3 regions of the Bacillus sp. PK5-006 genome follow, and region 1 is predicted to be linked to each of the others. Evidence: riboswitches for the same ligand, from Rfam matches in the RefSeq annotation. Region 1 holds a riboswitch; each other region holds the start of a gene.
The links. A riboswitch is a leader RNA that binds a small molecule or an ion and turns the genes downstream of it on or off. The one in region 1 is predicted to bind S-adenosylmethionine.
Positions count from the first base shown of each region.

Region 2: it holds a riboswitch for S-adenosylmethionine, as region 1 does, so the genes downstream of both, mtnK (S-methyl-5-thioribose kinase) here and M1D84_RS13105 (methionine biosynthesis PLP-dependent protein) in region 1, are expected to answer to the same signal.
Region 3: it holds a riboswitch for S-adenosylmethionine, as region 1 does, so the genes downstream of both, M1D84_RS01175 (sugar ABC transporter substrate-binding protein) here and M1D84_RS13105 (methionine biosynthesis PLP-dependent protein) in region 1, are expected to answer to the same signal.

Region 1 covers NZ_CP096414.1:2,520,171-2,530,607, reverse strand. Annotated here, with positions in the region: gene M1D84_RS13175 (CotY/CotZ family spore coat protein) at 1-229, opposite strand, end outside; gene M1D84_RS13170 (spore coat protein) at 376-879, opposite strand; gene M1D84_RS13165 (hypothetical protein) at 968-1,303, opposite strand; gene M1D84_RS13160 (spore coat protein) at 1,346-1,741, opposite strand; gene M1D84_RS13155 (DUF1360 domain-containing protein) at 1,909-2,259, shown strand; gene M1D84_RS13150 (hypothetical protein) at 2,331-2,459, shown strand; gene M1D84_RS13145 (hypothetical protein) at 2,550-2,771, shown strand; gene M1D84_RS13140 (YjcZ family sporulation protein) at 2,856-2,993, shown strand; gene M1D84_RS13135 (stage VI sporulation protein F) at 3,132-3,389, shown strand; gene M1D84_RS13130 (UvrD-helicase domain-containing protein) at 3,406-5,718, opposite strand; gene M1D84_RS13125 (hypothetical protein) at 5,845-6,102, shown strand; gene M1D84_RS13120 (GNAT family N-acetyltransferase) at 6,186-6,620, opposite strand; gene M1D84_RS13115 (YjcG family protein) at 6,627-7,142, opposite strand; gene M1D84_RS13110 (alpha/beta hydrolase) at 7,195-7,935, opposite strand; SAM riboswitch class I at 8,157-8,278, shown strand; gene M1D84_RS13105 (methionine biosynthesis PLP-dependent protein) at 8,357-9,475, shown strand; gene metC (cystathionine beta-lyase) at 9,472-10,437, shown strand, end outside.
Region 2 covers NZ_CP096414.1:2,388,365-2,398,801, reverse strand. Annotated here, with positions in the region: gene M1D84_RS12405 (TrkH family potassium uptake protein) at 24-1,370, shown strand; gene M1D84_RS12400 (DUF421 domain-containing protein) at 1,468-1,986, shown strand; gene M1D84_RS12395 (hypothetical protein) at 1,993-2,157, shown strand; gene M1D84_RS12390 (hypothetical protein) at 2,150-2,323, shown strand; gene M1D84_RS12385 (acyltransferase family protein) at 2,351-3,370, opposite strand; gene M1D84_RS12380 (PAS domain-containing sensor histidine kinase) at 3,664-5,874, shown strand; gene M1D84_RS12375 (methylated-DNA--[protein]-cysteine S-methyltransferase) at 5,876-6,367, shown strand; gene M1D84_RS12370 (hypothetical protein) at 6,457-6,594, shown strand; gene mtnA (S-methyl-5-thioribose-1-phosphate isomerase) at 6,619-7,680, opposite strand; gene mtnK (S-methyl-5-thioribose kinase) at 7,687-8,880, opposite strand; SAM riboswitch class I at 8,961-9,118, opposite strand; gene M1D84_RS12355 (pyridoxal phosphate-dependent aminotransferase) at 9,283-10,437, shown strand, end outside.
Region 3 covers NZ_CP096414.1:240,508-250,944, forward strand. Annotated here, with positions in the region: gene M1D84_RS01160 (hypothetical protein) at 1-287, shown strand, start outside; gene M1D84_RS01165 (branched-chain amino acid aminotransferase) at 604-1,695, opposite strand; gene M1D84_RS01170 (DUF1565 domain-containing protein) at 2,063-3,490, shown strand; SAM riboswitch class I at 3,588-3,697, shown strand; gene M1D84_RS01175 (sugar ABC transporter substrate-binding protein) at 3,868-4,986, shown strand; gene M1D84_RS01180 (sugar ABC transporter ATP-binding protein) at 5,056-6,552, shown strand; gene M1D84_RS01185 (ABC transporter permease) at 6,549-7,562, shown strand; gene M1D84_RS01190 (GTP pyrophosphokinase) at 7,657-8,289, shown strand; gene M1D84_RS01195 (hypothetical protein) at 8,334-8,474, opposite strand; gene M1D84_RS01200 (Rap family tetratricopeptide repeat protein) at 8,494-9,579, opposite strand; gene M1D84_RS01205 (transporter substrate-binding domain-containing protein) at 10,098-10,437, shown strand, end outside.

The DNA.
Region 1 (10,437 bases):
AATCGTCAACGAATCCTCCAATGTTTCCGAAAGTAGAGAACAACCCGCCCTTTTTATCAAAAAGTAAAAACGGAATCGTATCTTTTCCAGAAACTGTTGGGCTTAATAAATTACTGTAGCAGCTCGTAGGACATTTATCTTCTACAGCTTCCTGCTCTGCTAAAATCTTATCAACCGCATCGCATACACAGTTTTCATCATGTCGGCCATGGTGTTTTCCGCAGCTCATGGATTTCAGCTCCTTTAACAAGGTATTTGACTTTAGTCCTTAACAACATATGTATGCGCCCTCTAGTTGGTGTGGGTAAATGACCATTTATATTTGTTGTATTTTTATAAAAGGAAAAGCAGAGCTTTTCGCTCTGCTTTTGGACATTAGAGGATGCCGATTGCAACGATTGTCGCAACAAGAGTTTGTGTAAGTGTTTGGATTGCGATAGAGATGTCCGCATCGATTGTAGAGACTGTAACGTTTCTTGAATTTTCGATGACAAGTTTTTGGCGGTTTGTTTGTTTGTGAGTAGCAGCTTGTAAGAGATCCTGCGTGACGCGGTCTGCCAAATCACCGTCTGCGATTGAGATATTTGTAATGGTGATGATCGCTGTTTGAATCGCTACTTGGATAGATGCTGCAACCTGTGCATCGACAGAAGATACGTTAATGTCACAAGAGTCTCTGACGATAATGACTTCCTCAGATGTCTGCTTTGTGAAGCTTACTTGATCCAAGTCTTGTAAGATATCTTCATCATCATAATAATCGTCACAAAGTGCTTTTCTTTCATAGTTGCAATCGTCGTGGTGTTCGTGGTGTCTGTGGTGTCCGTGGTGTGTACAGTTACGATCTAGAGCGACCCAAGAATATGGTTTAGAATCCATTTCTATTCCTCCTTCCGTTTACTTTATTAAATGCTGGAATGCGTGGTTTTGTCTCGGGCATTTACCCTAGCAGGCAACCCATTTTTATTTAATCGTTATTACGCTGCGCATTACGACGCTGCTGAATACGATTTCGAAGTGAGTTTCGATTTGGACGTACTTTTGGTTCAGGCACTACTTCTTCCGGCTGTTTTGCTGCCTCAGCCTGCCTTTTTTTCTCCTGCTGCTGTTCTACGAAATCATTTGCTTTCTTTTGTAAGTCCTCGACTAATTTCAAAATCATTCTTCTTTGATCGTCTGAAATTTTTGCTTTCTGATCATCAGTGATATTGTTTTTGTTTAACACATCACTGACAAGAAGACTTGTTAATGGATCAATATCCGTATTGATTTGAAACTCCTTTTTTTCGTTCTCTTCAGCCACGATGATTTCACCTCTTTCATACGTCATTAGAAAAAGAAAGGGTCAAAGAATGCCGACTTCAACTAAGAGCACATTCAATGTTTGAGTGAGAATTTGGACGGAGTTCATAATGGATGCATCTGATAATGTTATCGTAATGTTATAGCAGTTGATGATTTGAATCACAGTTTTCTTTTGGACTTCCACTTGTTGTGTGGATAAAAGCTGGTCTGTGATGTCAGCAGCCAATTCATCGTCTGGTACAAGAATTTGGATTAAAAGAGTAATGATTGTCGTTACGGTCGCTTGAAGGGAGAGTGCGGCTGTTACATCTGTTTTATGAATTGTGACATTTTCGGAATCTTTGATCTCAATGAAATCATCATAATTGCTGATTAATTCGTTTAACAGTTGTGTATACAATTTTTCAGCACTTTCTTCAATAGACAATACTTTCACTCCTTTCTTATCTATACATTATTTAATGCAACAAGGACGCAAGGTGGAATCGGAAAGTGTGAAAAAGTACAACCCAATTTTATTTCCGCTCGATTCATCATGTCGGTCTTTTTTCTTGCATATATAAAGAAAGGACGGAAAAAGAAGAAAGAAGGAGGTGGAGGCTTCTGAGCGGTGCTTTGTCATTTGTCGTGTTTGCCCTCGCATCCTTTAGACTGACGAGACTGATTGTGTTTGATACCATTACTGCGCCATTCCGCCGTCTATTTCATGAAGAACAGGAAGAGGTAAACGAACAAGGTGAGGTCGAAACATATATCATCATTAAAGGGGAAGGACTGCGGTCTTGGATTGGAGAACTGTTAAGCTGTTATTGGTGTACTGGCATATGGTGCACTGCTGCCTTACTTCTGATATACATACTTTTTCCTGTCATCAGCATGTGGCTTAATTTACTATTAGCGATTGCCGCAGCAGCAGGCATCATTGAAGCGGTTGTCTCGAAGCTTGTGAAATAAACAGGCATTCTGATCAGACACGCTTTCAATAAATGCATATACTATCATGGAATAGGAAAGGAAGGGTTGCGATGAAACCAACTGAAACGCCGTCACATATGCTTCAAGGTTATCCAGCGCAGTCAAATCAACAATCAGTATATACGAAGAAAATCAAGAAAAATGGCTGCGGCTGTGGAAACAAAAAGAAACCTCAATAATAGAAGAGAAAAACAAAAGCCGGATTTATCCGGTTTTTTTGTTGCCCTTTTTTTGAGTGATGCATATGTAAGAGAGAAGGGGTGACCAGAATGGATGCATTCGAACAATTAATCGGTTCTTTGTTCACTAAACCGCATGATGGGAAAGAACAAGCGCACGAGAAGGCTGAAATGGATCTAACGGATAAAGCGAATGATCTTGAGGAGCACTTAAAAGCATTTGGCGTGAAGATGGAGGCTTTTGCGAAAGAAACAGAAGCATTCATGATGCGTCATACAGAGGCAGATTACGTCTTTAAACAGCAGAAATAAAAATTCCGCACTTTTTTATGTGATCGTCCAAACCATTTCTTGCATTTTTCATACTTTGTAAGGGAGAAGAGGAGGTGCTTAAATATGAGTTACGGTTACGGTGGCGGTTGTTGCGGCGGCTACGGTGGTGGCTACGGCGGCGGATATGGATCAACATTTGTTCTTGTCGTAGTGCTTTTCATCCTTTTAATCATCGTTGGTGCTTCTTTCTTTAACTACTAAAAAGTAAGAAGGTGAGGGAAGCAAGGGGGAAGCCTTTTGCTTTCCTTTCTCTTTGGTCAAACAAGGCTTTAGGATAGGCACATATCCCGCCTATTTTCATATAGTAAGGTGATTACTCCACAAAGAGGAGGCAAATGAATGGATAATAAATTCTTTAAAAGCGTAGAAAACAAAACCGGTGTGAATATGAATGATGTGTTTAAACTTGCAGGTTCTTTGCAAAATGCCAACTTTAAAGATGAGAATACCGTTCGAGGTGTCATTAAAAAAGTAGCACAGCTTGCGAACAAACGTGTACCTAAAGAAATGGAAGACAAAATCGTTCAATCGATTACAAGTGGAAAAGAAAAGCTTGATTTCAATACAATCGCTAAAATGATGAACAACAAAAAATAAGCAACAGGCTCTCCGTTTAAAGGGGGGCCTGTTGTTTTTGCGTAAATAATTCACGGTTTTTCTTTAGAAGAGGATACAAAAAACGAGAACGATGAGCCGTTTTTCCTCGTCTAAATGAAGGAACAGACAGATAAAGAGATTGTTCAGCTCTTGTCATGGCCACGTATAATAAACGGCGCTCTTCTTCGAGCGCTTCTTCATGACCGTTTCTGAGTTCATCCAGTGAGAAATCATGAGGCAGTGCTCCGTCGACCACACAAGTGATGTATACTGTCTGGAATTCAAGTCCCTTTGCGCGGTGGATCGTCATGAGCTGAACACCGGGTTCATCTGTTTTTTCCTTTTCGGCAGACTTCATATGTTCGGCATGTGCGAGAAAGGCTTCAATCGTTTCAAAGCGTTTGGCGGCTGTTTTCACATCACGTACATCATCCGCCCCTTTTTCAAGTACATTCGTATCGTTCACCCGTTTTTTTAAGTAATCACCGAGTCCCATCTTTTGTTCAATAAATGTCACCGCGTCTGATGGCTTTAATGTTCGTAATGTTCGGAACAAAGGAACGATTGATTGCAGCTTTTTCTGTTGAAACGGCTGTATATCTGTCAGTTTTCCGAGCGCTTCTACCATTGAGCAATCTTCTGTGATGGTCAGTGCCTTTAGTGTATTCAGGGTTTGCTGCTTTAAAAAGAAAACCGGCAGCAGCTGTTTTATGGCGGCCACATCGTCTGCATCCTGACTTAAGGAAAGAAAGGCGAGAAGAACCCGAACCATTCGTCTGCTGTAGAAGGCTTTGACGCCAGCATCCGTCTCATATGGAATCGCCGATTGATGCAGCCGTTCATAAATCGCACGGCCGCCTGTATTTGTTCGAAACAGCACGCAGAAGTCATTCGGCTTTGCACCATTTTTAATTTTCTCCTGAATATCTGCGACAATCATGGTCGCTTCCTCTTCTTCATCATATGGATAGAAGAGCGTCGGAGGAATTTTCTCCGCGCGCACGGCTTTTAACGTCTTCTCATAACGATGCTGATTTTTCTTAATAATCGCATCAGCACTTGCGACAATTGTATGATGAGAGCGGTAATTCGCATGTAAATGGACGATCTGAGCCGAAGGATAGTCCTGTTTGAATTCAAGAATGAAAGCTGGATTGCTCCCTCTAAAGGCGTAAATGGCTTGATCATCATCCCCTACACAAAATAACTGCTCTGATTCTCCGGCTAAAAGCTGAATTAATTGATATTGCACTGGATTAATATCCTGAAATTCATCCACTAAAATATACTGGAATCGTTCTTGATACCGTTTTAGCAGTTCTGGCTGTTCTGTGAGCATATGTAAGCAGGCAATCGCCATATCATCAAAGTCAAATTGCTGATGATCTCGTTTTTGCTGTTCATATGATTGATAGATCGTCCACATGTGTTTTTCCTTTTCATCTTTCAAATCAGGAAGTTCACCTGGTAAAAAGGCATTTTTCCAATAGCCGATCGATTGCAGTACTTGATCGGTAGGGTAGTCTTTCTCATCAAGTCCCTCATTCATAATGGCTTTTCGAATGTATTGCTCCTTTTGCCAGTCAAACTTGATCAGATGCTGGCCGTTCCATTTGTTTGCGTCATCGTGAAGCAGCATTTTATAAAAAAGACTGTGGAAGGTACCTGTCACCACTTGGCTGGCTTGTGAAGGATGAAGCTGGTATTGCTTGCGCAGCCTTTCTTTCATCTCACTGCTCGCTTTGGTCGTGAAGGTCACGAGTAAAATATGGTGAGCAGGAATATGATGATGGGACATGAGATAAGCTGCTCTAGCCGTCAAGACTCTTGTTTTCCCGCTGCCGGCACCAGCCAGTACAAGCATCGGACCATCTTGATGTGTGACAGCTTGAAGCTGCGGTGTGCTAAAGGTGATATGCGGGAAGAGGTCGATCGTATGAACTTCTTCATTCTCTTCTAAATGTAAGGCGTCGCTAAATTGAATCGACCTTGGTACCTGCCAGTCATATGATTCGCTCGTTTGCGAGATGATCTGTTTGCCGGTTGGGAAACGGAAGCCGCCAAGTTCTTTATAGGAAGCCTTTTCCTCTTGTTCAGCCGTTTGATGATGATCTGCTTGTTCTTCAGCTTTTTCACAAATCTCTTGCTGAGATATGTGCTTATGAATAAAGGCAGGTTCATCATGTATATTTAATCTAAAAAAGACCGGTTGTCCGCAATATGGGCAGAATAATTGTCCTTTTTTTCCCTCGTCATGGAGGAATTGATAGTGTTCTCTCGAATACGTATGTAATGAGATCGTTCGATCATGTCGTCGTGCGCATTTCAAAGCTAGTCCTCCAGTAGTCAATCAATCTTAAAATGAAACACATCTAATCATATCAAATGAGGCGTGTTTCAAACAGTCATAATTAGGGAATAGTAGAATAGAAGAGAAGCAAAGGAGGCGTTCTTGATGGGATATATAGCCCCGATTCAGCCGGATCTGTATTTTCAATATATCAATCGTCCAGCTCCTCAGGATAAAGAAGACTATGCGAAAGTAACAAAGGTTTCTCGCACCTTTCATGACAAGATATACAGAGAGCTGGAGAAAAAAGAGGACTTAGTGACAGAAGCGGAAACGAATATACAGCAAAAAAAGCGGGAACGCTTTGTACGAGATATGTTTATGGAGGAAGGCAAGGGCATTCATATCAATACGTATATATAAATGATTGCGCTTTCCTCCTGTGACGAACGATAATGAAAAAGAAAAAGCCAGGGCATCTTGAATGCTCTGGCTTTTTCTTTTGGTCAAACAGACAGTGTTTTTGTCATTTTGACATGTGTGATTCCCGCTTCTTCGAACGGTTCAGAAACCGCTTTGTAGCCTTTCTTTTCGTAGAAAGGAAGCGCTTGGACTTGGGCATGCATAACGGCTTCTTTTGCTCCATTAGCAATCGCTTCGGTTTCTAGCGCCTCTAATAGTTTGTGGCCAAGGCCGAAGGAGCGCGCCTCTTTTAACACACAAATGCGTTCAAGCTTTGCCTTTGATCCCTCAATGATCCGCAGTCTAGCGGCCGCCTGAGGCTTTTTATCATCATTGTAAATGACAAAATGGGTGGCTTTGTCTTCTAGTTCATCTATTTCGATCTCTATTGGAACTTCTTGTTCTTTGACGAATACTTCTTTTCGAACGTAGTATGCATCTTCTCGTTGTGTTTGTTCTGTTGCGATGACTGTTTTCAAATGTCTTTAACCCTCTTCTCCTAAAATAAATGTTTCATAGACGGTCCAAGATCCGTTCTCTAATTGATATAAAAGGTGGAAGCGATCCACTGTTTCTTCATGGTCAATCTTTCTCAGCTTTAATGTGCCAAGTACGTCTGAATGCTCATCATCGGATAGTTTTTGAGCGACTGTCACATGCGGAACAAAGGCATATTCAGGTGTACCAGCAAGTGGATCGGCGTACAATCTTTCATTGAGCGCCATGATGTCCTCGTTCGGTTCTACTTTCATATAAATGACGTTGTTTACAGGAGCGAATGAACTGAATTTTTTAATACGTAACGTAATAGGAGAAGCATTTTTTGCATAATCTCTTAACGTTGAGACGACCTCAGCCGCTTCTAGATCCGTTAATTCAAAAGGTGTTCTTAATGTTAAATGAGGCGGTATGAGTGCATAGTTCGGATCATAACGCTTCCGGTAAGAGTTCGCAATATCTTGCAATTTTTTTGATGGAAATATAACAACTCCGTATTTCATCATGTTCCCTCCTGAATAAGAAAGTATTTATTATTGTTTATTATAACAAAATTCAGTTGATTAACGAATATGGGAGCATTCTTTTTAACGAAGGCGCAATGAGCGGCTGCCAAAACGTCCATTTATGATCCCCTTCGAATGTCTCAAATAAGTAATCCGCACCAGATTGTTCAAGAAGGGCCTTTAAATCTTCGTTCGGCTGAACAAAATCAAGCACCTGGCCATCTGTTGTTTTCACAGCGGTTTCCTCAAGCCCAATTTGATGGATAATGGCATAATGAGAAAGGGCTGTCGACTGTTTGACGGCTTCTAGAACCGACTCGTCAACGTAAGGGGACTGCAAAATCAGCCCGCCAAATAAAGAAGGATAATCAATGGCTGTCATGAGAGAAATCGTCGCACCAAGTGAATCACCAATAAACGTACGTCCTGATCCAATTTGATAGGTTGGAAAGTGTTGATCAATATAAGGAACCAGTTCATTTGCTAAAAAGCGTTTATACGCTTCAAACTTTGTACCGTCTGGATGATACGTGTTCCGTCTTTCCGTGACATTTTCATAAGGAACACCAATGATAATCGAGCGTTCCATTTCTTTGTTTTGCATCAATTCTTCTGCCTGTCTGCCTATTTTGCCTAGGCGGAAATAATCATGACCATCCTGGGCAATGATGACATGATATGTATAAAGGGGGGAGTAATTGACTGGCAAATAGATCAAAATGGTCATGTCCGCCCCAAGTTCTTTTGACTGTAAGGTTTCTTCTTGAATGATTCCTGTTTTCTTCACCATAATCCATTCCTCCAGCTAACCAAATTCATCATAAAGTGAAACGTTTCCATTCATTGTAACATGAAAAACAGCGTTGTTCCTATATGCTAACATGCAATCAAACCGTATAACATCGATTCTGTTATAAAATACAGAAAATTTTAATTAATCATGACATTTCCCCTTGAAAAATGAGATTTAATGGGTTACAGTATTAAGAATTAGAACAGACAGACAACACATTCTTATCGTGAGAGGTGGAGGGACTGGCCCTTTGAAACCTCAGCAACCGGTATGCATCACTTCATGTGATGTACCAAGGTGCTAAATCCAGCAAGCAGCTTTTTTGCTTGGAAGATAAGAGGAAGCGATTAAACCCCTTCTTCTTATGAAGAAGGGGTTTTCTGTTTTGAAATCAGATTTTTACTTAGGATGGTGTCAAATGACAGAACATGTGGAAACGAAATTAGCGCAGATTGGAAACCGTAGCGAAGAGGTGACTGGCACTGTCAGTCCTCCCGTTTACCTTTCAACGGCATACAGACATAGAGGTATAGGGGAATCTACAGGATTTGATTACATTCGAACGAAAAACCCAACAAGACAGCTCGTAGAGGATGCAATTGCTTCACTCGAAGAAGGGACGGCCGGTTTTGCCTTCAGTTCGGGAATGGCGGCAATCCAAACGATCATGGCTCTATTTGAAAGCGGAGATGAACTCATCGTCTCATCAGACCTATATGGCGGTACATACCGTTTGTTTGAAAACGAATGGAAAAAGTACGGCTTACGTTTTCTTTATGATGATTTTTCAGATGAAGACTGTTTACGCTCTAAAATCACGCCAAACACAAAAGCGGTCTTTATTGAAACACCGACAAATCCATTAATGCAGGAAGCAGATATTCAAAAAATAGCGAAGATTGCAAAAGAATATGGCGCTTTGGTGATTGTCGATAACACCTTTTACACACCAGTCTTGCAAAAGCCGATTACGCTTGGAGCGGACATTGTCATTCATAGCGCAACCAAATATTTAGGCGGACATAATGACGTTCTTGCCGGGCTTGTGGTCACAAAAGGAGAGCAGCTGTCTGAAGACATGTTCCAGCATCAAAATGCAATTGGAGCGGTTCTATCACCATTTGACTCATGGCTTTTAATGAGAGGAATGAAAACACTGGCTCTTAGAATGCGCCAGCACGAGGCAAATGCGAAGGAGCTGGCTGAGTTTTTAAAGAAACAGCCAGAAATTCAAGATGTGCTTTATCCAGGAAAGGGAGGCATGCTGTCATTCCGAGTAGCCAAAGAGGACTGGGTCAATCCATTTTTGAAACAGCTGAAAACGATTTGTTTTGCTGAAAGCCTTGGCGGAGTTGAAAGCTTCATTACGTATCCTGCAACACAAACGCACATGGATATTCCAGAAGAGATTCGCATTGCAAACGGTGTATGTAACAAGCTGCTCCGTTTCTCTGTTGGCATCGAGCATGTAGATGACTTGAAAGCAGACTTGAAACAGGCACTATCACAAGTAAAAGAGGAGGTACACGCCAAATGACCACACACGATTGGACACTCGAAACACAACTCGTTCATAATGCGTTTAAAACAGACCGTTCAACAGGTGCAGTCAGTGTACCGATTCAGCATGCATCCACATTTCATCAAAGCAGCTTCGATGAATTTGGCCAATATGACTACTCCAGATCGGGAACTCCGACACGTCAAGCATTAGAGGATACGATTGCAGCGCTGGAAGGAGGAACGAGAGGGCTTGCCTTTGCATCAGGCATGGCAGCCATTTCAACCGCTTTTCTTCTATTATCAAAGGGAGATCACGTCCTTGTCACAAGAGATGTATACGGCGGGACTTTCCGAATGATCACCCAAGTTCTTTCAAGATTTGGAATTGAGCATACCTTCGTGGACATGACGGATTTGAATGAAGTCAAAAGAGGCATTCAATCGAATACAAAGGTCATTTACATGGAAACACCATCAAATCCAACACTAGGGATTACAGATATTGAAGGTGTTGTACAGCTTGCAAAAGAGCATGACTGTCTGACTTTCTTAGATAATACGTTTTTAACACCTGCGCTTCAGCGTCCGCTGGACCTTGGTGTTGACGTTGTTCTGCACAGCGCAACGAAATTTTTAAGCGGCCACAGTGATGTGCTGTCAGGCTTAGCCGTGGTGAAAGATGAGAAGCTCGGAGACGAACTCTATTCGCTGCAAAACTCCTTCGGTGCGGTCCTTGGCGTGCAGGACTGCTGGCTTGTGTTAAGAGGGTTAAAAACCCTTCAGGTGAGATTAGAAAAAGCAAGCCAAACGGCCTTCGAACTAGCTTCATTTCTAAAAGAACATCCTGCGGTGAAAAAAGTATACTATCCAGGCTTAGACGATCATCCTGGGGCAGATATTCAGCGCAAGCAAGCAAGCGGAGCAGGAGCAGTTCTCTCATTTGAACTAGAAAACCAAGCGGCAGTCAAAGAATTGGTGGACGCTGTCACATTACCT
Region 2 (10,437 bases), 130 kb from region 1:
GATAGATAAAAGAAGGAATGACAATGAATCCTATAAAAAAGCTAATTGACCGGCTGTCAGCGTTTCAGTTGATTGCCCTTTATTATTTTCTTGCTGTAACCGTATCGTTTATTCTTCTCAGCCTTCCAGTGGCTCATCAAGAGGGAGTCAAATGGACATTCATTGATGCCTTGTTTACAGCGGTGAGTGCGGTAAGTGTTACAGGACTGACTGTTGTCGACACCTCACAAACATTTAGTGTCACAGGGATGTGGATCCTTGCGTTTGTTCTGCAAATTGGAGGCATAGGCATTATGACGCTCGGTACCTTCGTATGGCTTGTCATGCGAAAAAGAATTGGAATTAAAGAAAGAAAGCTCATCATGGCAGATCAAAATCAAAGCAATTTATCTGGAATTGTGAAATTAATGAAGCAGGTCTTATATTTAATTTTGCTGATTGAGTTTGTCGGCGGGCTGATTTTAAGCATGTATTTTCTCAAATATTACGATGTGCAAGGAGCTTTCTTACATGGCTTCTTCTCGAGTATTAGTGCGACAACCAATGGAGGCTTCGATATTACAGGGAGCTCTCTTATCCCTTACAAAGATGATTATTTCGTTCAGTTTATTACGATGCTGCTGATTATCTTTGGGGCGATTGGTTTTCCTGTGCTCGTGGAAGTGAAGGATTATTTGTTCAATCAGGACCGAAAGCACGCATCGTTCTCATTGTTTACAAAAATCACAACGCTCACGTTCGGCTGCCTTGTCGTTGTTGGAGCGATTGGAATCTATGCACTTGAAGCCGGGTTTAGCTTTGTAGGGAAAAGCTGGCACGAAATCTTGTTCTATTCTTTGTTTCAATCGACTGCAACAAGAAGCGGGGGGCTGACAACGTTAGATATTACACAGCTGACCGAACCGACGCTTTTATTTTTATGTATGCTCATGTTTATCGGGGCTTCCCCAAGCTCTGTGGGGGGCGGAATTCGGACAACTACGTTTGCCCTTAATTTACTCGCATTGTTTCATTATGCGAGGGGAAATAAGTCCATAAAAATCTTCAAGAGGGAGCTTCATCAAGCGGATATTAATAAATCCCTTATGGTGACCATGATGGCCTTTATTTTGGTTTTTGGCGCTACGTTCCTGTTATCCTTAACAGAGCATAATACACTTCTTGAAAATTTATTTGAAGTTTGCTCTGCTTTCGGAACAACGGGGCTGTCGCTTGGGATCACCTCAGATCTCACTGTGTTTGGTAAATGTATCATCATGGTTGTCATGTTTATTGGACGGATCGGCATTCCAAGCTTTTTATATTTAATCGGCCGAAGAGAAAGCGAAGCAAATTATCATTATCCGAAAGAGCGCGTCATTATTGGTTAAACAGCATTCCATTTGAATGCTGTTTTTTTATTTCCATTATCTAACTGGCTAAATCATATGGGATGTTCGCAATCTATAGGTAAGAGGTGAACGAGACGTGCTGGATGTGTTATGGAAAGCAATTGTCATGCTGCTAGTTGGTACCTTGCTGCTGAGAATAGCAGGGCCTAAATCCATTAGTCAATTAACTGTACAACAAACAGTCATCATGATTTCAATCGGATCGATTATTATCCAACCCTTTATTGAGCATAATTTACTTGAAACCATTTATGCAGCTACCATCTTTATTGTGGCACTTGTCATTATGGAAAAGCTGTCGATTCAATCGGATTTTTTTGAAAAATTGCTTTCAGGCAAATCGGTTGTGATTTTACAAGATGGCGAAATGCTTGATCATAAGCTGAAGAAAACAAGGCTCACAAGGGATCAATTTAAAATGCGTTTAAAGCAGCAAGGCATCACTGACATCAGCTGTCTCAAAAAAGCCACGCTAGAAGCCAATGGGCAAATTGGCTATGAGTTAAAACCTGAGGAAAAGCCAGTGACGGTCAAGCAAATGAAAGAACTCCTTGACCAATTAAGAGAAGAACTAAACCTGTCAAAAAAGGACTGAATGCAGATGAAAAGAAAAGCAGCGAAAAATGAAGCATTAACAAATAATATGACGCCGACAGAAAGCATGGCACATGATCAAGGACAAACCCAATTTGACGAACAATCAAGAGATCGTCAGGCAAACCGAAATTCTCATAAAGGAAAACAAGGGGGAGCATCTCGTGACTAAGAAACATATGAAGAGCAAAGAGATGAAGGACCATAAAAAGCCAATGGACCCAGATATTTTAGAAGAGGAATTTGGCAGTGAGCTTGGAGATATTAACAGCAGCAAATGGATTGATACATTGGTGAAGCCAAAGAAAGATGCTGCATGTCAGCAGAATAAGAAATAGAAAAAACGATCCATTAAGGATCGTTTTTTATTTGATATAACTGCCTTGCCTGCCGGTGATCGTTCGCATGAAGTTGTTCATTTTGAGCTCAATCACTGGCTGTGCAACGGTTTTGACAAAAGTGCTAGACAGGGTAAAGGTTAACAAAATGGTCAGCAGCAATAAAATGAGTACACTTGCTGCATTTAGCGCCCAGTCATCAAACCAAGTGGTTCTTAGCAGTTTGATCACAAAGCCATGTAATAAATAAACATATAACGTTCTTGTTCCCCATTTTGTAAAGAAGAAACGGCGTGTTGGAACTAATGCAAAGAAGCTGAATGTAGCGCCAAATGCAAGCAAATACCATGCCATTCGTTTCATCGCCGCAATCATTCCTTCATCTCCAAGAGAAGCATACGACTTTGAGCCAAATAAGAAGGAATAATCAAATTCATAGAAGTAGCAAAACAGGAACACAGCCATTAATACAAAAAGTGCTGCCAGCTTTCCTTTGCTTGTACGGATGAATTCAAAATGCTGCTTTTTTAAATAGAATCCAGCTAAAAACATAGGCAAAAAGACAAACGTACGTGATAAGCTGAGTGTATCGCTGATGCTGTCCACATAACCGACAAGTAATGCAATCGATAAACTGACAATCATCGCCCAGTGGAACGGCAGTTTTGAAAAAGGAATGAGCAGCAAGTTCCAAAAGAATAAACTAATTAAAAACCATAAGGACCATTGCGGATCAATTGGATTTAAATTGGCCATGCTTTGATCCTGTAATAGATAATAGTAAATCGAATAGATCACCTGAAAGATTAAATATGGGATGATCAGCTTAACGGCGACTTTTTTCATAAAGCCCGGTTTTCTAAACCCTTTTGCAAAAAAGCCAGAAACTAAAATAAAGGCGGGCATGTGAAAGGTATAAATAAACTTGTATAAATAGAGCATCCAGTCATTATCATGAATGAATGATCGTAACAAATGACCAAAAACAACTAGAAAAATCAGAAGGAATTTCGCATTATCAAAATAACTATCTCGTGAAGATGCCATAACATCACCTTTCCTGCTCGTTTTCGAACATAAATGTTCTAAGTGCACTGTTCCCTTATTTGCCTCATTCTAAAATACATTTTGGCTTAATTCGCTATTTGATGTGAAATTGTAGAACGGTTGTAAAAGAAGCGTAAGAAAAGTGAATCGTTATACAATCCTGTCATCCAAATGAAATAAATGAGACAGTCTTCGTGTAAAAAGTTATCTTTTTTTATGAGTCGAATGAAGGAACAATGAAAATATTGTAGAAATATTGTAGAGGAATGAGGCTGGAAAAGGAGTGTAAGAGAATGACTGAAACGCTCGATGGCAATAGGTTAACCCCTGCGGGAGATATCAGAAAATTAGAAAAAGAGAACGAATATTTGCGAACTGAGTTGATGCAGCAAAAAATGCTGTTAAATAAGACGCTCGATGCCATTTTTATATTTGATCAGCACCTCAACATCATCCAAGCCAACGAAGCAACATGCAGGCTTGTCCAGACACCGAAAGAAGACCTCCTCAATAAATCCGTTCTAGATTTCCTATACGGCATCCCGAAAGATAAAGTTGAATGCTCACTCGATCTATTTTTTCGAAAAGGTACGTTAAAAAGAGAAATCTCCATTCAGCTGGAAAATGGCGAAACAAAATACATTGAATTTGTCGCAGAGCACGACACCATGAATCAGCAGTATATAGTGGTTATGCGAGATATTTCCTCAAAGAAAATATTAGAACGAGAACGCTCCATGAATGAGCAGCTGTTCAAAGATTTGTTTGACCGAGCGATTGACGGGATGGTCATTTTTGATCAGGATGGCTGTATGATTGATGCGAATCATTCTTTTTGTCAGAGCTTTGAGCTGCAAAAGACTGATTTAACCGATCGCTATTTACATGAATTTGTCGAAGAAGAAAACCTTCCCGCCTTGCAGCATCTTTTAACGTCACTTAAAGAAACAGGGAAAGCAAAAGGGGAGCTTCCTGTTACCCTTCAATCTGGCCAGCAAAAATTATTTGAACTCACCATTACATCAAATGTGATGAGTGGTTTTTATATGTCCATCATGCGGGATATTACAGAAAAAAGACTGATGGAAGAGAAGCTGTTAAAAAGTGAAGAACGCTTTAGAGAAATTTTCGAAAATGCAATGGATGCCATCATCATATGGGCGGACGATGGAGAGATTGTGAAAGCCAATGAATCAGCCTGCCGAATTTTTGAATTACCTATGCACTCGCTGATTGGTAAAAAACTTACCGACTTTCTCGTCAAATCTGATAAGAGATATAGACCAACAAGAAGACGCTATATCCGGAATCATGAAATAAGGGAAGAGCTATTGTTCAAAATGGCAAATGGACAGTATAAAGAGCTTGAGTTTACATCAAAGCATGCGGTATTAGAAGGACAGCACTTAACCATTTTACGTAATGTAAGTGATCGAAAAAGAATGGAGCAGGAGCTGCGCGAAAGTGAGCTCAAATTCCGCAAAGTATTTAATGGATCAATGGACGGCATTGTTCTTTTTGATAATCAATACCGAATCATTGAAGTCAATCCATCTGCCAGCGAGCTGCTTCAATTGAAGGACGATCATTTAACAGAAATGAATCTTTTCCACATTCTTGCCCCTTATCAAATAGAAAATTTGGCTCAGCCCGCCGAGGCGATGTCATTAGATGAAATGGATAATGAGGTTCCGTTTGTACTGAACCATCCAGATCAGCGTATACTGGAATTCTCTTTTAAACGCAACATTATCCATAATATGAATTTGGCGATCTTTAGAGATGTGACAGAGCGGAAGGAATTAGAAGAGCGGGTGAGAAAATCAGATACCCTTCATGTGGTCGGAGAGCTTGCCGCTGGAATTGCTCATGAAATTAGAAACCCGATGACAGCCTTAAAAGGCTTCATTCAGCTGTTAAAAGGAAATATAGAAGGGGAGTATTCGCTCTATTTCAATGTCATCACATCAGAGCTGAAAAGAATTGAATCCATCATCACCGAATTTTTGATTTTAGCGAAACCGCAAGCCATTGTATATGAAGAAAAAAATGTGGTGCAGATTGTGAAAGACACGATGGATCTTCTGCACGCACAGGCGAATCTTGGCAATGTTCAAATGCATCTCAATGTGCTGGATGAGATTCCGCTCATTTATTGTGAACAAAACCAATTAAAGCAGGTCTTTATTAACATTTTAAAAAATGCAATTGAAGTCATGCCGCGCAAAGGAAATGTCTATGTGAGCATTCAGCGGAAGGGTGAGGAGCATATTGTCATTTCACTGCGTGATGAAGGCTGCGGAATGGCAGAGGATAAGCTAAAGCGTCTAGGTGAGCCTTTTTATACAACGAAAGAAAGAGGAACTGGACTTGGCTTAATGGTTAGTTATAAAATTATTGAAGAGCATCAAGGAACCATTGAGGTAGAAAGTGAGGAAGGCGTAGGAACCGTCTTCCATCTCACGCTGCCACTTAGGCAGCAGAAACAAGAAGGAGAGCAGTAACGTGTATTATACCGTCTATCACGCACCTATCGGGGAATTATACATACTAGAAAAGGATGGTGCCATCATCGAGGTGATGTTTGATGATGAACCGTTTTTAGCAAAAAAGCAGGCAACGAATCTAAAGCAAGCAGATACGCCTGTCTTACAAGAAGCGAAAAAGCAGCTAGATGAATATTTCAAGGGTGAGCGTCAAGTATTCGATCTCCCGCTTAAGCAAGCAGGTTCCCCGTTCCAAGAGCAGGTGTGGGGAGCATTGTCGGCCATACCATATGGTGAATCAAAAAGCTATGCAGACATTGCAGAAGCGATTGGCAATCCAAAGGCTGTAAGAGCCATCGGACAAGCTAACAGACGAAATGCATTACCTATTTTTATTCCATGTCACAGGGTGATTGGAAAAGACCGGTCTCTGACGGGCTATGCAGGATCGAAGACAGACATGAAAGCGGTCCTCCTTGAATTAGAAGGCATCCCATTTGTTCAAAAATAAATCGATTGACCTGTTCCAAATGTTTGTCAAGCGACATATCCTTTTATTAAGCTAAAAAAGTTGGTTGAGGGAAAAAGGAGGGCGCTGGCATGTTTTGGGGCAAAAAAGGTAAAATGTATGCCGTTACGTCACTATGTGTCAAAATGAACGTTTTGACAGAAGAACAAAAAAAAGAAATCTTAACAAAAACGAATCAAGAAACAAAAAAGCGCGGTGCTCTTAAATGACAAGAACACGGCGCTTTTTTGCGATCATTGGGAGATGCTTTCGGCGAAAAGAGCATCAATCTCTTCTGCATAGTTCGATGTGATAATTCCCTTTTCTGTAATGATGCCTGAAATAAGATGATGAGGAGTGACATCAAAGGCGGGATTGAATACCTGAACATCAGGCGGTGCAATGGGGACGCCGTTTAATTCCTTTACTTCCAGCGGGTCGCGCTCTTCAATTGGAATATCTGACCCGTCGCGGGTGGATACATCAAAGGTTGAAAGCGGTGCTGCTACAAAAAACGGAATGTTAAAATGCTTGGCTAGAACGGCAAGACCTAACGTTCCAATCTTATTTGCTGTATCTCCATTACGGGCGATACGGTCAGCTCCAACAATGACAGCAGAAATTTGCTTTTCCTTCATCGTATGGGCTGCCATGTTATCTGTAATGAGCGTCACATCCACGCCGCCTTGCATAAGCTCCCATGTTGTCAGACGAGCACCTTGAAGAACAGGGCGTGTTTCGCATGCATAAATGTGAAGATCAAGATTTTTCTTTTTGGCTAAATAAAAGGGAGCAAGGGCTGTTCCGTACCGGCTCGTTGCGATGGAGCCTGCATTACAAATGGTCATGATACGGTCACCTGATTTAAAGAGCTGAAGAGCATTTTGACCGATTTGTCTGCATGTTTCTTCATCTTCAATTTGAATTTGAATGGCTTCATGGACAAGGTCTGTTTTGGCTGCATTCACTGATGCTGCACGCTGAATGCGCTGCAGCAGCCGGTCTAATGCCCAAGCGAGGTTCACAGCGGTTGGACGAGCACTGTTTAAATATTCTTTGATTCGAATGACTTCTTGTTTAAACACATCCATTTCTTCTGTCTCAATGGCTTGCGCACTAAGCGCCAGCCCAAAAGCTGCTGTAATGCCAATCGCAGGCGCTCCGCGTACTTTTAATGACACAATCGCATCATACACATCTTCTTTCGTATATAAATGCTCAAATACGGTTTCGGCCGGTAATTTTTGCTGATTTAAAATGTGAATACGGTTTTCTTCCCATTCGACAGAACGGGGGACTTCAAATTCTTTTGACAAAACCCGTCACTCCTTTACAGATGGCTGGAATAATGCGACGAGATCAGACGCTGTTTCCACTGTATGATATTGTTTGATAAATGTTTTTCCAAGTGTCAGTGCTGCTTTTTTCTGCTGAATCCGTCTAGTTGGTGATGGAATCGCATCAAGATCAGCGGCATGAGCAAGACCGATTGTTCGGCGGACAAGCTCACAGCCGGCAAAGCCTGTCGCTTCTTTTAAAATCCGGTCAAAGGTTGTTTCTAAAAAGCTGTCCGATACACTAAACGCTTCAATGCTGTCCTCTTTCCAAGCTTTTGTGAACACTTCTTTGAAGGTTGCCCATACATTGACGACATGGTCAAAAAGGTGCTGCTGCTCGTGTTCATTCTCGCGAGATAAAGCATTCAGGAACAGATTGGCGATAAAGTGGCCGATATCGAATCCAAAGGGGCCGTAAAACGCGAATTCTGGATCAATGATTTTCGTTTCAGTCTCATTTGCAAAAATACTGCCTGTATGAAGATCTCCATGAACCAATGTTTCAGCTGATGTCAGGAAGATACGCTTCAATTCCGCTGCTTTGGCTTGCAGCTCAAGATCTGCCCAAAGCGCTTCTGCTGATTCTCTTAATTCTTCTTCGAAGTCATTTGTTTCACTATCAAAGAAAGGGTCTGTGAAGACGAGTTTTTCTGTAATATCACACAGGTCAGGGTTCGTAAATTGCTTCACAAATTGTTTTTTGATTTTAGGATTTGTAGCAAAGTCAGATGTGTAAAAAAGTGTTTTTCCTAAAAATTCTCCAACATGATCAGATAAATGCGGATATTGTTTTCTGGCAATTAGCCCTTTTCTGACGATTTCTAAGTGAGATAGATCCTCCATGGCTGTCACTGCAAGAGCTGTATCTGAATAATAGACTGCTGGTACGAGGTGCGGCGCATATTCTGACTGCTTGATCAGGGCGGCACTTTCAATTCTTGCCCGGTCTAATGTAAGCGGCCAGCTCTCCCCAACCACCTTTGCATAAGGCAGCGCCTGCTTGATGATCAATCCTTTTTCTTGTTTGTGATCATAAATATGAAAGACGTAATTTAAATTCCCGTCACCAATTTCAGTACATGTCAAATGACTGCTTTCTTGGATCAAACCAAGTCTAATTGCGAGTGCAACTGCCGAGCTTTCTGTTAGTTCTTCATATGATGCCGTAAGTGTAACCAATTGCTTCCCCTCCAAATCATATAAAAAAGCCTCTTTCTCCTGAGAGAAAGAGGCTTGATGGTGTGTATGCTCAAAGCCTCTCTTATCTCTCAGCACATACGTCTGATGGAATTAGCACCGTGCCCTATAAGACAATTGTCTTGGCGCGTTACTTGCTGCGCCCCACTTCACAGTGGTATTAACGGTCGGTTGCTGTTGGGGTCAAAAGGCCAAATCCCTCGCCCAACTCTCGATAAGAGAAATCAATATGTAATTGTTTCGTGTCTGTTTGCATTTCTTAATTCAAGATATTATCAGAGCGTTGCTTTACATGTCAATCTTTTTTCAAAATTGCTTTACAATTCATAAAACAATCCATTACAGTGATTGTATTGTCACGTAACTTGAATAGAAGGTGAAGAAATGGAATTCCAGCAATCAGATGTGTTGAAACAATTACCGAAACAATTTTTTGCGTCCCTTGTCCAAAAGGTGCAGAAAAAAGTGCAGGAAGGGGCAGATATCATTAATTTGGGGCAGGGAAATCCTGATCAGCCAACTCCTCCGCACATTGTAAAAGCCATGCAGAAAGCGGTAGCAAAACCTGAAAATCATCAATACTCCTCATTCCGTGGAACAGCGAAATTAAAAAAGGCTGCTGCCGCTTTTTATGAAAGAGAATATGGCGTCACACTTGATCCAAAGACGGAAATTGCGATTTTATTTGGCGGGAAAGCAGGGCTTGTTGAGCTGCCGCAATGCCTGCTGAATCCGGGTGATACGCTTCTTGTCCCTGATCCTGGCTATCCTGATTATTGGTCAGGCGCTGTGCTTGCTGGAGCGCATATGGTAACCATGCCACTTCTTGAAAAAAATGATTTTTTACCTGACTACGATTTGCTGCCTGAAGATGATAAGAAAAAGGCAAAATTAATGTATTTAAATTACCCCAACAATCCGACGGGGGCTACGGCAAGCCGTTCATTTTTTGAAGAAACCGTTACGTTTGCGAAAGATCACAAGCTATGTGTTGTCCATGATTTTGCATATGGCGGCATTGGATTTGATGGAGAAAAGCCGCTCAGCTTTCTGCAAATAGAGGGAGCGAAAGAGACGGGAATAGAAATTTACACATTGTCTAAAACGTACAATATGGCAGGGTGGAGAGTAGGATTTGCAGCTGGAAATTCATCTGTTATTGAAGCCATTGAGCTTTATCAGGATCATCTGTTTGTCTCCCTGTTTAAAGCCACTCAAGATGCAGCAGCGGAAGCCCTATTAAGCGATCAAACGTGCGTACAGGTGCAAAATGATCGATATGAGAAAAGGCGGAATGTGTGGATTGCTGCCTGCAAAGAAATTGGCTGGGAAGTCAGTGCACCAAAGGGATCATTTTTTGCTTGGTTAAAGGTGCCGGAAGGATATACATCTGAAGCCTTTTCTGACTTATTATTAGAGAAGGCACATGTTGTTGTTGCGCCAGGTAATGGCTTTGGTACTCACGGTGAAGGGTACGTGAGAGCAGGGCTTCTAACAAGTGAGGAGCGGTTACAAGAAGCTGCTCAGCGCATCGCTGCC
Region 3 (10,437 bases), 1.5 Mb from region 1:
GGCATAAGGAATACGTGTGGATCTATGTTCTCCGCCTGCTCGTTTGTTTTACCATTCCGGTGACCAATCTGTTGATGTATTTTGCAACGATTGGAGGAGATGAAAGAAAATTTGATTTCCAGCCAATGCCGCTTGTTTATTATCTTGTCTTTATCCTGGAAATCATGATCATCTTTTTGCCAGAGATCTTTTTACTGATCGAAAAAAAGCGAAGCATCAAAAAGAAACAGTGGATATACACAGGGGCGATTGTTGGGGTGTCGGTCTTGTTTTGGTGCACGATTTGATGGGAAGCAGACGGGTCAACTAAGTCTATTTCGCCTTTTTTTCTGTAACTTCTTTCGTCTGACCTTCACAAAAGTAATGGAAAGAGCAAGGATAGAAATCCCAAGCGCCTTAAATAGAAACCGAGTGAGGAACGGTGAATCGTCGAAACCAGTGGCGACGATCATCGATCCGATGCAGATTCCAAAGAACGCTAGTAGATAAGTAAAAAACATACCATCACTCTCCTTATTCATGTGTATTTACCATTATAAGGGATGAAGGAGAGGTGGATAAACAAAAAAGAACCCTTCATGAATGAAAGGTTCTTTTATATGCTTATGCTTGCTTGACGACTGAGTCAACTTCAACTGTCCAGCCGAAGATGTCTGGCTGTGTCCCTTTTTGGATGCCAGTAATGGCTTCGTACAATTTCTTCGATACTTCGCCTGTTTGACCATTTTGGATCACATATGGCTGATCATGATAAATTAATTCTCCTACAGGAGAGATGACAGCTGCCGTTCCAGTCCCGAAAATTTCTTCAAGCTCGCCAGATTGATGTGCTTCAATTAACTCATCAATTGAAATTTTGCGCTCTGTTACTGGAATTCCCCAATGCTTTAACAGCTCAAGTACAGAGTTACGTGTGATGCCTTCTAAAATACTGCCGTTCAATTCAGGCGTCACGATTTCTCCGTTGATTTTAAAGAAGATATTCATGCTGCCGACTTCTTCAATGTACTTTTTCTCGACCCCATCAAGCCAAAGAACCTGTGAAAATCCTTTCGTTTCAGCAACCTGCTGTGCCTTAAGGCTTGAGGCGTAGTTTCCAGCTGTTTTGGCATTTCCTGTTCCACCCTTAACGGCACGGACAAACTCATTTTCAACTGCAATTTTGACCGGATGAATGCCTTCTTTATAGTATGATCCCACTGGAGATAAGATAATGAGCAGCTTATACGTGCTAGACGGTGCAACGCCTAAATATGGCTCAGTGGAAATAATGAATGGACGAATATACAAGGAAGTGCCCTCTGCATCAGGTACCCAATCCTTATCAATACGAATGAGTTCATTTAAGCCCTCTAATACTGTTTCTGTATCAATTTGCGGAATACACAGGCGGTCATTGGATCTGTTTAAGCGCTCCATGTTTTTTTCCGGACGGAATAAGAGAATTTTTTGATCCTCAGAAACATAAGCCTTCAAGCCTTCAAAAACAGATTGACCATAATGGTAGACCATCGAAGCTGGGTCCATTGGAATGGCCTGATAAGGGATAATTCTTGGATCGTACCAGCCTTTATCAACTGAATAATCCATCACAAACATGTGATCTGTGAAGATTTTTCCGAATTCAAGTTGATCAGATTGAGGTTTTGGTTTTTTTGTTGAACTAAGTTCAACGCGGATGGGTTGTTTTGGCATTGTAAATCTCCTTGCTGTTTGATTATTTGAAAATTCTAATAATATGAAATAATTATGATTCTATTCTATACCTTCACAAAATATTAGCAATAGGTTTTCTGGAATTCAGACAAGAAAAATCTGTTAAAGCGCTTTCCTTCTCTCTGCTGTCAGTTTGACTTCTGTCACCCCTTTTTAAAAAAGAAATAAAATCCAAATGCATTATTAACTGATTAATCTGACAATTTAAAAACGAATGGTTTTCCTGTAAGATATTCTTTCAACCATACACCTTTTGACTAGTACATTGCAAGGGACATCGTCATATTTTAATCCTCTTTTTTTTAACCGATAAAGGAAGAAGAGAAGAGAAAGGAGCAATAACAAGATGAAACGAGCGATACCAGGTATTTTACTCATTTTATTCATGACCGTGATCAGCTTTGGCTGTCAGGCGATGACAGATGAGGCTGGCGCTAAGCAAAGCACAGCCTATTACGTAGCGGTAAACGGAAACGACAAAAACCCGGGCACAAAGCAAAAACCTTTCCGCACGTTGAAAAAAGCAGCAAGTATGGCGAAGGCTGGGGCAACCATTTACATGAGAGGCGGTACATACAAAGAAAAATTGATTGTCCGCCATTCAGGAACAAAGAAAGCGCCCGTTGTCTTTCAAGCTTACGGAAAAGAAAAACCTGTAATTAGCGGGGCTTCCCTTAAAGGAAATCAAGCCGATGGAGGACTTGTCACGATCGATCAAAAAAGCTACATCACCCTCAAAGGCCTGACTGTAGGACATCTTAAGACGAATCAAGAAGATTTGACACCAGTTGGTATTTTCATCAAAGGAAGCGGTAAAGGCGTCAAACTGCTTAATAACCGAGTGTATGACATTCAGACGAAACATAAAAATGGAAATGCACATGGAATTGCTGTCTATGGGACAAAAGCTCCTGCAGCGATTGAAGACATTGAAATCAAAGGAAATACCGTTGAAAAATTAAAGCTGGGCTTCAGTGAAGCGCTTGTGCTAAATGGAAACGTCAAAAAGTTCCGTGTGACACATAACACGGTCCGGCACACTGATAATATTGGCATTGATTTAATTGGTTTTGAGAACGTAGCACCCTCCAAAAAGTATGATCAAGTGAGAAATGGGGTCGTCTCTAGAAACAAAGTATATGAAATTACGAGTGCAGGGAACCCAGCCTATGGCAGCGACATCTCCGCTGGCGGAATTTATGTTGATGGCGGAAAAGACATTGTGATCGATCATAACATCTCACATCACAATGATCTGGGGATTGAAGTCACAAGCGAACATAAAGGAAAAATGGCAGACCACATCCGCATCGAACACAATCAAGTATATTTAAACCGTTATACAGGCATTTCTATTGGCGGCTATGATAAGAAGCGGGGCGGTACAACCAATACGACGATTTCACATAATATTTTGTACAAAAATGACACAGCCGGCTTAGAAGGCGGTCAATTGCTAATGCAGTATCAAGCAGTGAACAATCGAATCACGAATAATATCATGTCAGCTAGTGCCTCGCATTACTTGGTCGTGAATTTTTATCAAGTGAACCAAAAGAATACCTTCCAGAAGAACGTTTATGATGACCGAAAAGGTGCGAAAGCATCACAGTGGATTTGGCGCGGGAAATGGATGGAAGGCTACAAAACGTATCTCTCTAAAAGCGGTCAAGATAAAGGATCAGCACATCTCAACCCACAATTTGTGAATGAGAAAAAATATGATTTCCGTCTGAAGAAATCATCACCTGCGAAGAAAATCATCGGAAGTTGATGATATTTTATAAATTTTCAAAAAAGTCATTGACATTGATGTGACATCACATTAAAGTAAAGAAGACATTTCAACGAAAACAAATTTCATAACGGATCTCTTATCAAGAGAGGCAGAGGGACTGGCCCTATGACGCCCAGCAACCGTTTCTATTTTAGAAATTGGTGCTAATTCCTGCAAAGCTGTTACAGCTTTGACAGATAAGAGAGGAAGACTTCCCGATACATGTTTCATGCAACGGTGATCAAGCCTCTCTTTCAAAGAGAGGCTTTTTTTCGTCTCTTTTTCGAATCAAATGCCTGTTTTACAGGCGTATTTCCACTTTTTTACCTAGTTTTCCGATGTGAAAAATAAAAACAACTTGAGGAGGAACAGCAATGAAGCGTAAGCATTTTACATCATTTCTTGTCTTATTAACGGCATTAACCGTCCTGTTAACAGGCTGCGGCACCGGATCAAGTGCAGGCTCAAAGGCAAATACGAACGAAAAGGTTTCCTTTGACAATGTACCGAAGCGATTTGCAAAGGGACAGGGGGCAAAAATTAAAGTCATCCGCAAAATTGGCGGAGACGATCATACAGCTCAATTTTTAGCTGGGACCAAGGCAGAAGGGGAAGCACTCGGCTTTACGGTGGATGTCTACACCGCAAATGGAGATACAGCGAAGTTCCATGATGCCATTTCTCAGGCGCTTGAAGAAAATTATGATGGCTTTATCATCTCTCACGGGGACGACGATGCGACAGTCGCTGATGTGAAAAAGATCACAGCGAAAGGCATTCCAGTTGTAGCATTTGATTCGAATCCTAAGCTGAAGGACATCAAAGGGGTCACAGTGACGTCTCAAGATGACGAACAATTAGCAAAAAAATCATTAGACGCGCTCGTGTCTGATTTCAAAGGAAAAGCAAATATTGCATACCTGTGGGTAGATGGATTCCCGCCAATGGTGAGACGAAATAAGGTCTATCAAGAAACGCTGAAACAACATTCAGGGATCAAGGAGCTTGACCGCTTTGGTATTGCCTCCTCTGATACGTCTGTTCAAACGCAAAATGCAGTAGCAGCCATGCTGAATAAGTATCCAAAGGGCAAGCTGGACGCTATTTTTGCCACATGGGATGCCTTTGCCATTGGGGCAGCAAGAGCGTTAAAGGAAGCAGGAAGAACAGAAGTGAAGATTTATGGGATTGATGTGTCAAATGCGGATCTTCAAGAAATGACGGCGAAGGACAGTACGTGGAAGTACACAGCCGCGGTTGATCCGAAGCTTATCGGTGCAGTCGACGTGAGGATTCTTGCGAAGAAAATAGCTGGTGAGAAAACACCATCTTCCTATGACCTTGAGGCCTCTCTCATCTCGCAAAAGCAGCTTCAGCAAGCAGGAAAAGCCATTAACATGGTCAATCTTGCAGACGAAGTGAAGGGATTCGGTTCATCGACTGCTTTTGAGGAAGATTGGATGAAGACCTTGAAGAAGCATTATACAAAATAAGCGACGTGCACTCTCTTTTCATAGAGGGTGTTTCGTTTTTCAGATGATATCAAGAGAAGGAGGACACCTATGACAGCGCCGCTTGTTCGTATGAAAAATATTTCAATTGAATTCCCAGGGGTCAAAGCGTTAGATCAAGTGAATTTCACATTAAAAAAAGGGACGGTCCATGCACTGATTGGAGCAAATGGTGCTGGGAAGTCAACGTTAATGAAGGTTCTTTCTGGCGCTCATTCCCACTTCGACGGGACCATCCACATCAATGGCCAGGCGGCATCGATTCAAACCCCAAAGGATGCATCCTCATATGGTGTGCAGACGGTCCACCAAGAAGTGGATACGGCGCTTGTTCCCTACTTAAGTGTTGGTGAGAATATGATGATGCATGAGATTGAGAAAAAAACATTTGTCAGCTGGAAAGAGCTGCATCGCAAGGCGGCTCAGCTATTAAAAGAAATGGACATCGACATTTCCACAAAACGACTTGTCAGCGATCTGACCCTTGCCGAAAAACAGATGGTGCTCATTGCCAAGGCCGTTTCCATTAAATGCAGCATTTTAATCTTAGATGAACCAACGGCTCCGCTTAGTCATGCAGAAACAAGCAAATTATTCTCAATGATTGATCGGTTGAAACAGAATGGGACGGGGATCGTGTTTATTTCTCACCGTATGCCTGAAATTTTCACCATCTGTGATGAACTGACTGTGATGCGAAATGGAACGGATGTCGCAGCTCACCTTGTCAAAGACATAAATCCGCAGCAGGTCATTGAAGAAATGCTAGGTGCACCATTAGAGGAGCAGTTCCCGTCTCGCAGGCCACTGAAAGATGCACCAATTGTGCTTGAAGTGAAAGAGCTAAACGATCAACATAAATTAAACAACATTCACTTTTATGTCAAAAAAGGAGAAATTCTCGGGATCGCAGGGCTTGTCGGTGCTGGTAAAACAGAATTGTGCAAAGCCCTTTTCGGTGCCTCAGAAAAAAAGACGGGGACCGTGCAGCTTCATGGTCAAACCATTCGCATCACATCGCCTCATCAAGCGGTGAGAGCTGGAATGGCTCTTGTGCCGGAAGAGCGGAGAAAAGAAGGGATTCTGACCGAAGAGAGCGTGGGGTGGAACTTAACGGCTGCAAGTCTTCACTCATTTTCACGGATATTCAGCTTCTTACATCGTTCGAAGGAAAAGCGGGAAGCAGGCGACATCGTCAAACGGCTTGGTGTCAAAACGCTGTCTCTTGAAGCAAAGGTGAAGCATCTATCTGGTGGAAATCAGCAGAAGGTTGCTATCGGAAAATGGCTGCTGGCTGAGGCAGATGTGTATCTCTTTGACGAACCAACCAAAGGTGTAGACGTTGGAGCGAAAAAAGATATTTTCACTTTGATTGCAGAGCTTGCCGCACGCGGAAAATCTGTCATTTATGCGTCGAGTGAGCTGTCAGAGATTGCAGGTATCGCTGACCGAGTATACGTGCTATATGATGGCAGCATTGCCCGGGAAATGACCGCACCGACGACTGAAGAGGAGCTTTTATATCATTCAACAGGAGGACAATCATGAGCGAACAACAAATTCCGGCCCCTGTGCAGCAAATCAAAAAACAGCGGCCATCCTTTCATCTGTTTGATTTCTTTTATCGATATGGCACAATCTTAACCATTGTCGTGTTGATTGTGGTATTTGCGGCATCGAATCCAGCGTTTTTGCAATCAGGAAATATCATCAATATTCTACGATCTATTTCGATAGTGACCATCATTGCGGTGGGCTTAACTATCTCATTGGCAGTAAACGGCTTTGATTTATCAGTTGGATCAGTCGCTACGCTATCAAATGCGATTGTCATTTCTATGTTCGTATGGTTCTCGCAAAACCCACTAATTGCAATCTTCTCTGCACTAGCGGCATCTATCATTGTTGGTTTGCTAAATGCATGGATGATCGTCAAAATGAAAATTCCAGATATGCTCATGACATTAGCCATGATGTTTATCATTCAAGGGCTGGCTCAAACGTATACGAAAGGGGCGACTATTTCTGAAAATATGGTGCTTCCCGATGGCACGTTCTCAACGGGGACGATTCCTGCCTTTTTCAGTAAAATTGGACAGGTGCCATATATCATTCTGATTATGGCTGCCATTGTACTATTTGCGCATGTTTTCATGTCCTACACAAAGCACGGCCGATTCATGTACATCATCGGTGGGAATAAGGAAGCGGCTCGATTGTCTGGCATACATGTGAACAAATACAAAATTGCGGCCTATCTGCTTTCTGCTTTATTTGCAGCGATCGGCGGTATCGTACTGGCTTCAAGGGTCATGACAGCAGAAATTAATGCGGGTGCACCATATTTAATGGATGGAGTAGCGGCTGCTTTTATCGGATTTTCCGTCATGGGAGCAGGTAAGCCAAACGCATTTGGCACTTTTATCGGGGCTGTACTCATCGGTATTTTACAAAATGGGCTTGTGATGATGTCTGTCCCTTATTATGCAATGGATATTGTGAAAGGTTCTGTGCTGGCCCTTGCACTGGCGCTGACATATTACAAACAACGAGGCTAACTGCGTATTTTTTAAAACCATTCGAGTCCTCTCTCCGTCTAGTAAACGGAAAGCGGTGCAGCTGCCGTTTCCAAAAGGAGATGACAAAAAGAAAATGAATATGTCAGCAACTCATGTAGAAGATTTGAAAAATGTCATGGAAGACTGGAAAAATGAACTATTAGTATATAAATTTGCGTTAGATGAAATGGATACAAAGTTTTCAATTATCAGCCAGGAGTATAATTTAATCCATGGACACAACCCAATAGAGCATACAAAATCACGAATTAAATCCTTTGAAAGCATAGTGAATAAACTAGCAAGAAAAGGATGCGACATCACGACACAATGTGCGAAGGAGCATATCCATGATATCGCAGGTGTCCGCATCATCTGTTCTTTTATTCAAGATATCTATAACATTATGGATGTATTGAGGCAAAGAGAGGATTTAAAGATCCTTGAAGTGAAGGATTATATTCAATATCCGAAACCAAATGGCTACAGAAGCCTTCATTTAATTGTTGAGATACCAGTCTACTTAACAAATCGTGTGGAGCATGTGAAAGTTGAGATTCAGGTGCGGACCATTGCGATGGATTTTTGGGCGAGTCTAGAGCATAAAATCTATTATAAACTGCAAAACGATGTTCCTCATCAGCTGACTGATGAACTGAAGGAAGCCGCAGATATTGCCCATTACTTAGATGAAAAAATGCAGAATATTAAACGAGAAATTGATTAGCACATCAAAAAGCAGCTGTTTTGATCACAGCTGCTTTTTTCATATTAAGGGTTGGTTCCACGGTCTCTCTTTTGAATAATATCTTGAGATTGTGCTGATTGACTGTCTTTTTGAATGGAAGTACCAACAGAAACACCTGTTATCAAGAGGGTTAAAATCGCACTTGTGAAGAGCCATTTCTTCATCATATATCACTCCATTTTCTTAACAAGTTTTCAAGGACAACGCCTTGTTTCTAAAATAAGAGGATTCTTCATGAAGCCCAAGATCCGTTAAGTAAGCTGCTGCATCCTGACAAATAGCTTCAAGGTCAACAAGGAAATTCATTGATTCTAATTGATTGCAATAAGCCTTGATTTGCTCAACCATGTTGTCTGGCTGAATCATAAGTGTTTCTAAAATGGATAATTTAAGTGAAATGTTTCGTTGTTTTAAATTTTCTGCTTTTTGAAGTGAAAGCTGTACATAATAGTGGAACAAACCTGGCTTTTTCAGCTTAAATAGTGCTTTTGTGTAGGCGTACATGGCAAGTAAATAGCCGCCTGGAGAAGAAGTTTCGAATGATTCTATCATTAAAGCCTTTTCTAGGAGTGGCACAGCTTCACTGTATTCATTTCTTAGACTTTTAATAAAGGCTGCATTGCAATAGGCATGTCCAAGTAAATCTGGATCATCCATCTCTTCTAGTGAATGAATGACTTCTTCGAACAGCGATTCTGCCTCATCATATTTCGACTGATCCGCATAATTCAAAGCAAGCATCATTTGACAGCTGATTGATTTTTTCACATAACATGGATCTGCGTCGTAAATAGATGAAGCCATCTTTAAGTGGTGGATGGAGAGAAGCGTGGACCTAATATTATAGTAAAGACACCCTGTTTTATAATGAAATTCGGCTTTTTCAATGTCATCGTGCACGAGATCTAATTTATCCTCGGCCAATTTTAAATGGTGAAATGCCGTATCCTGATTGCCTCTGCGCATTTCATACATCCCTTTAAAGAAATAGAAATAATAGCTGAGCATATCATCCGTACGGATGGCATTTTCATCAACAAAAAGACTATGATCTAACGAAGCTGTATCTTCTATTAGATCTTTAAAACGGTACTCTAGCAGTTGATAGTAAAGTAAGACGTCCTGATTTTCTTCCATTCGATCAAACGCTTGAAGAATGTCTTCTTTTAACTGGATAGCACCTTGTATCTCTCTTTTTTTCATCATGACATACCAATCATTGAGCATATTCGCTACATCAACGGACGACAAAACACCTGCTTCTGCCAATTCATATCCTCCTTTCTTCATCTATCAGTCACCGTTCTTCTGAATCCACTTCCCATATTCCAGTATCTTCTTATATTTTAAGCTCTCTCGTGCAGTTTGTAAAACATGTTTTTTGATGTAAATTCAACCAGTAGTGAAAGAAATAGGGAGACAGAGCTCTTTTTGTATACGCTTACATATTTTTAGGTAAAAAGAGGGTTTTGAAAAAATATATTACAATATCAATAAAGAGAGGAAGCAAGTATTTGAGTTTGCCTTCGTATGCAAGAGAGAAACATCATTTATCAAGGCACTGCCTCGTTTTTTGTGAGATTATCTTACATCATAATTGTGAATGACCCTTCTTTTAGAATAAAATGAGTTATTCGCAAAAAAGTAAAATTTAAAGAGACTATTGATCTAGAATTGTATGGATCTTTGGTATTGATAAAAAACATCACACACTATAGCTTTAGCGTGGTATAGTAATATTGTTATTGCGAATATTTAGACAAAACTGACAATGGGGGTCGTGTTTTATGAAGAAATCGATGTTATTGATCATGGGACTAATTGTTGTGCTTGTCATGGCAGCCTGTGGATCAAAATCGGACAGTGGTTCGGGAGAAGGCAAAGGCACATATAAAATTGGGATAGATACAACTTATCCGCCATTTGAATTTGAAAAGGGCGGTAAATATGAAGGGATAGACGTTGATTTAATTAATGCAATCGCGAAAGACCAAGGTTTCAAAGTGAAGCTTGAAGCTATGGACTTCTCAGGCATCATTCCAGCGATGCAGGCAGGACAGCTTGATGTTGGAATGGGCGGAATGAGTATTACAGATGAGCGTAAGAAGAAAGTAGATTTTTCAGATC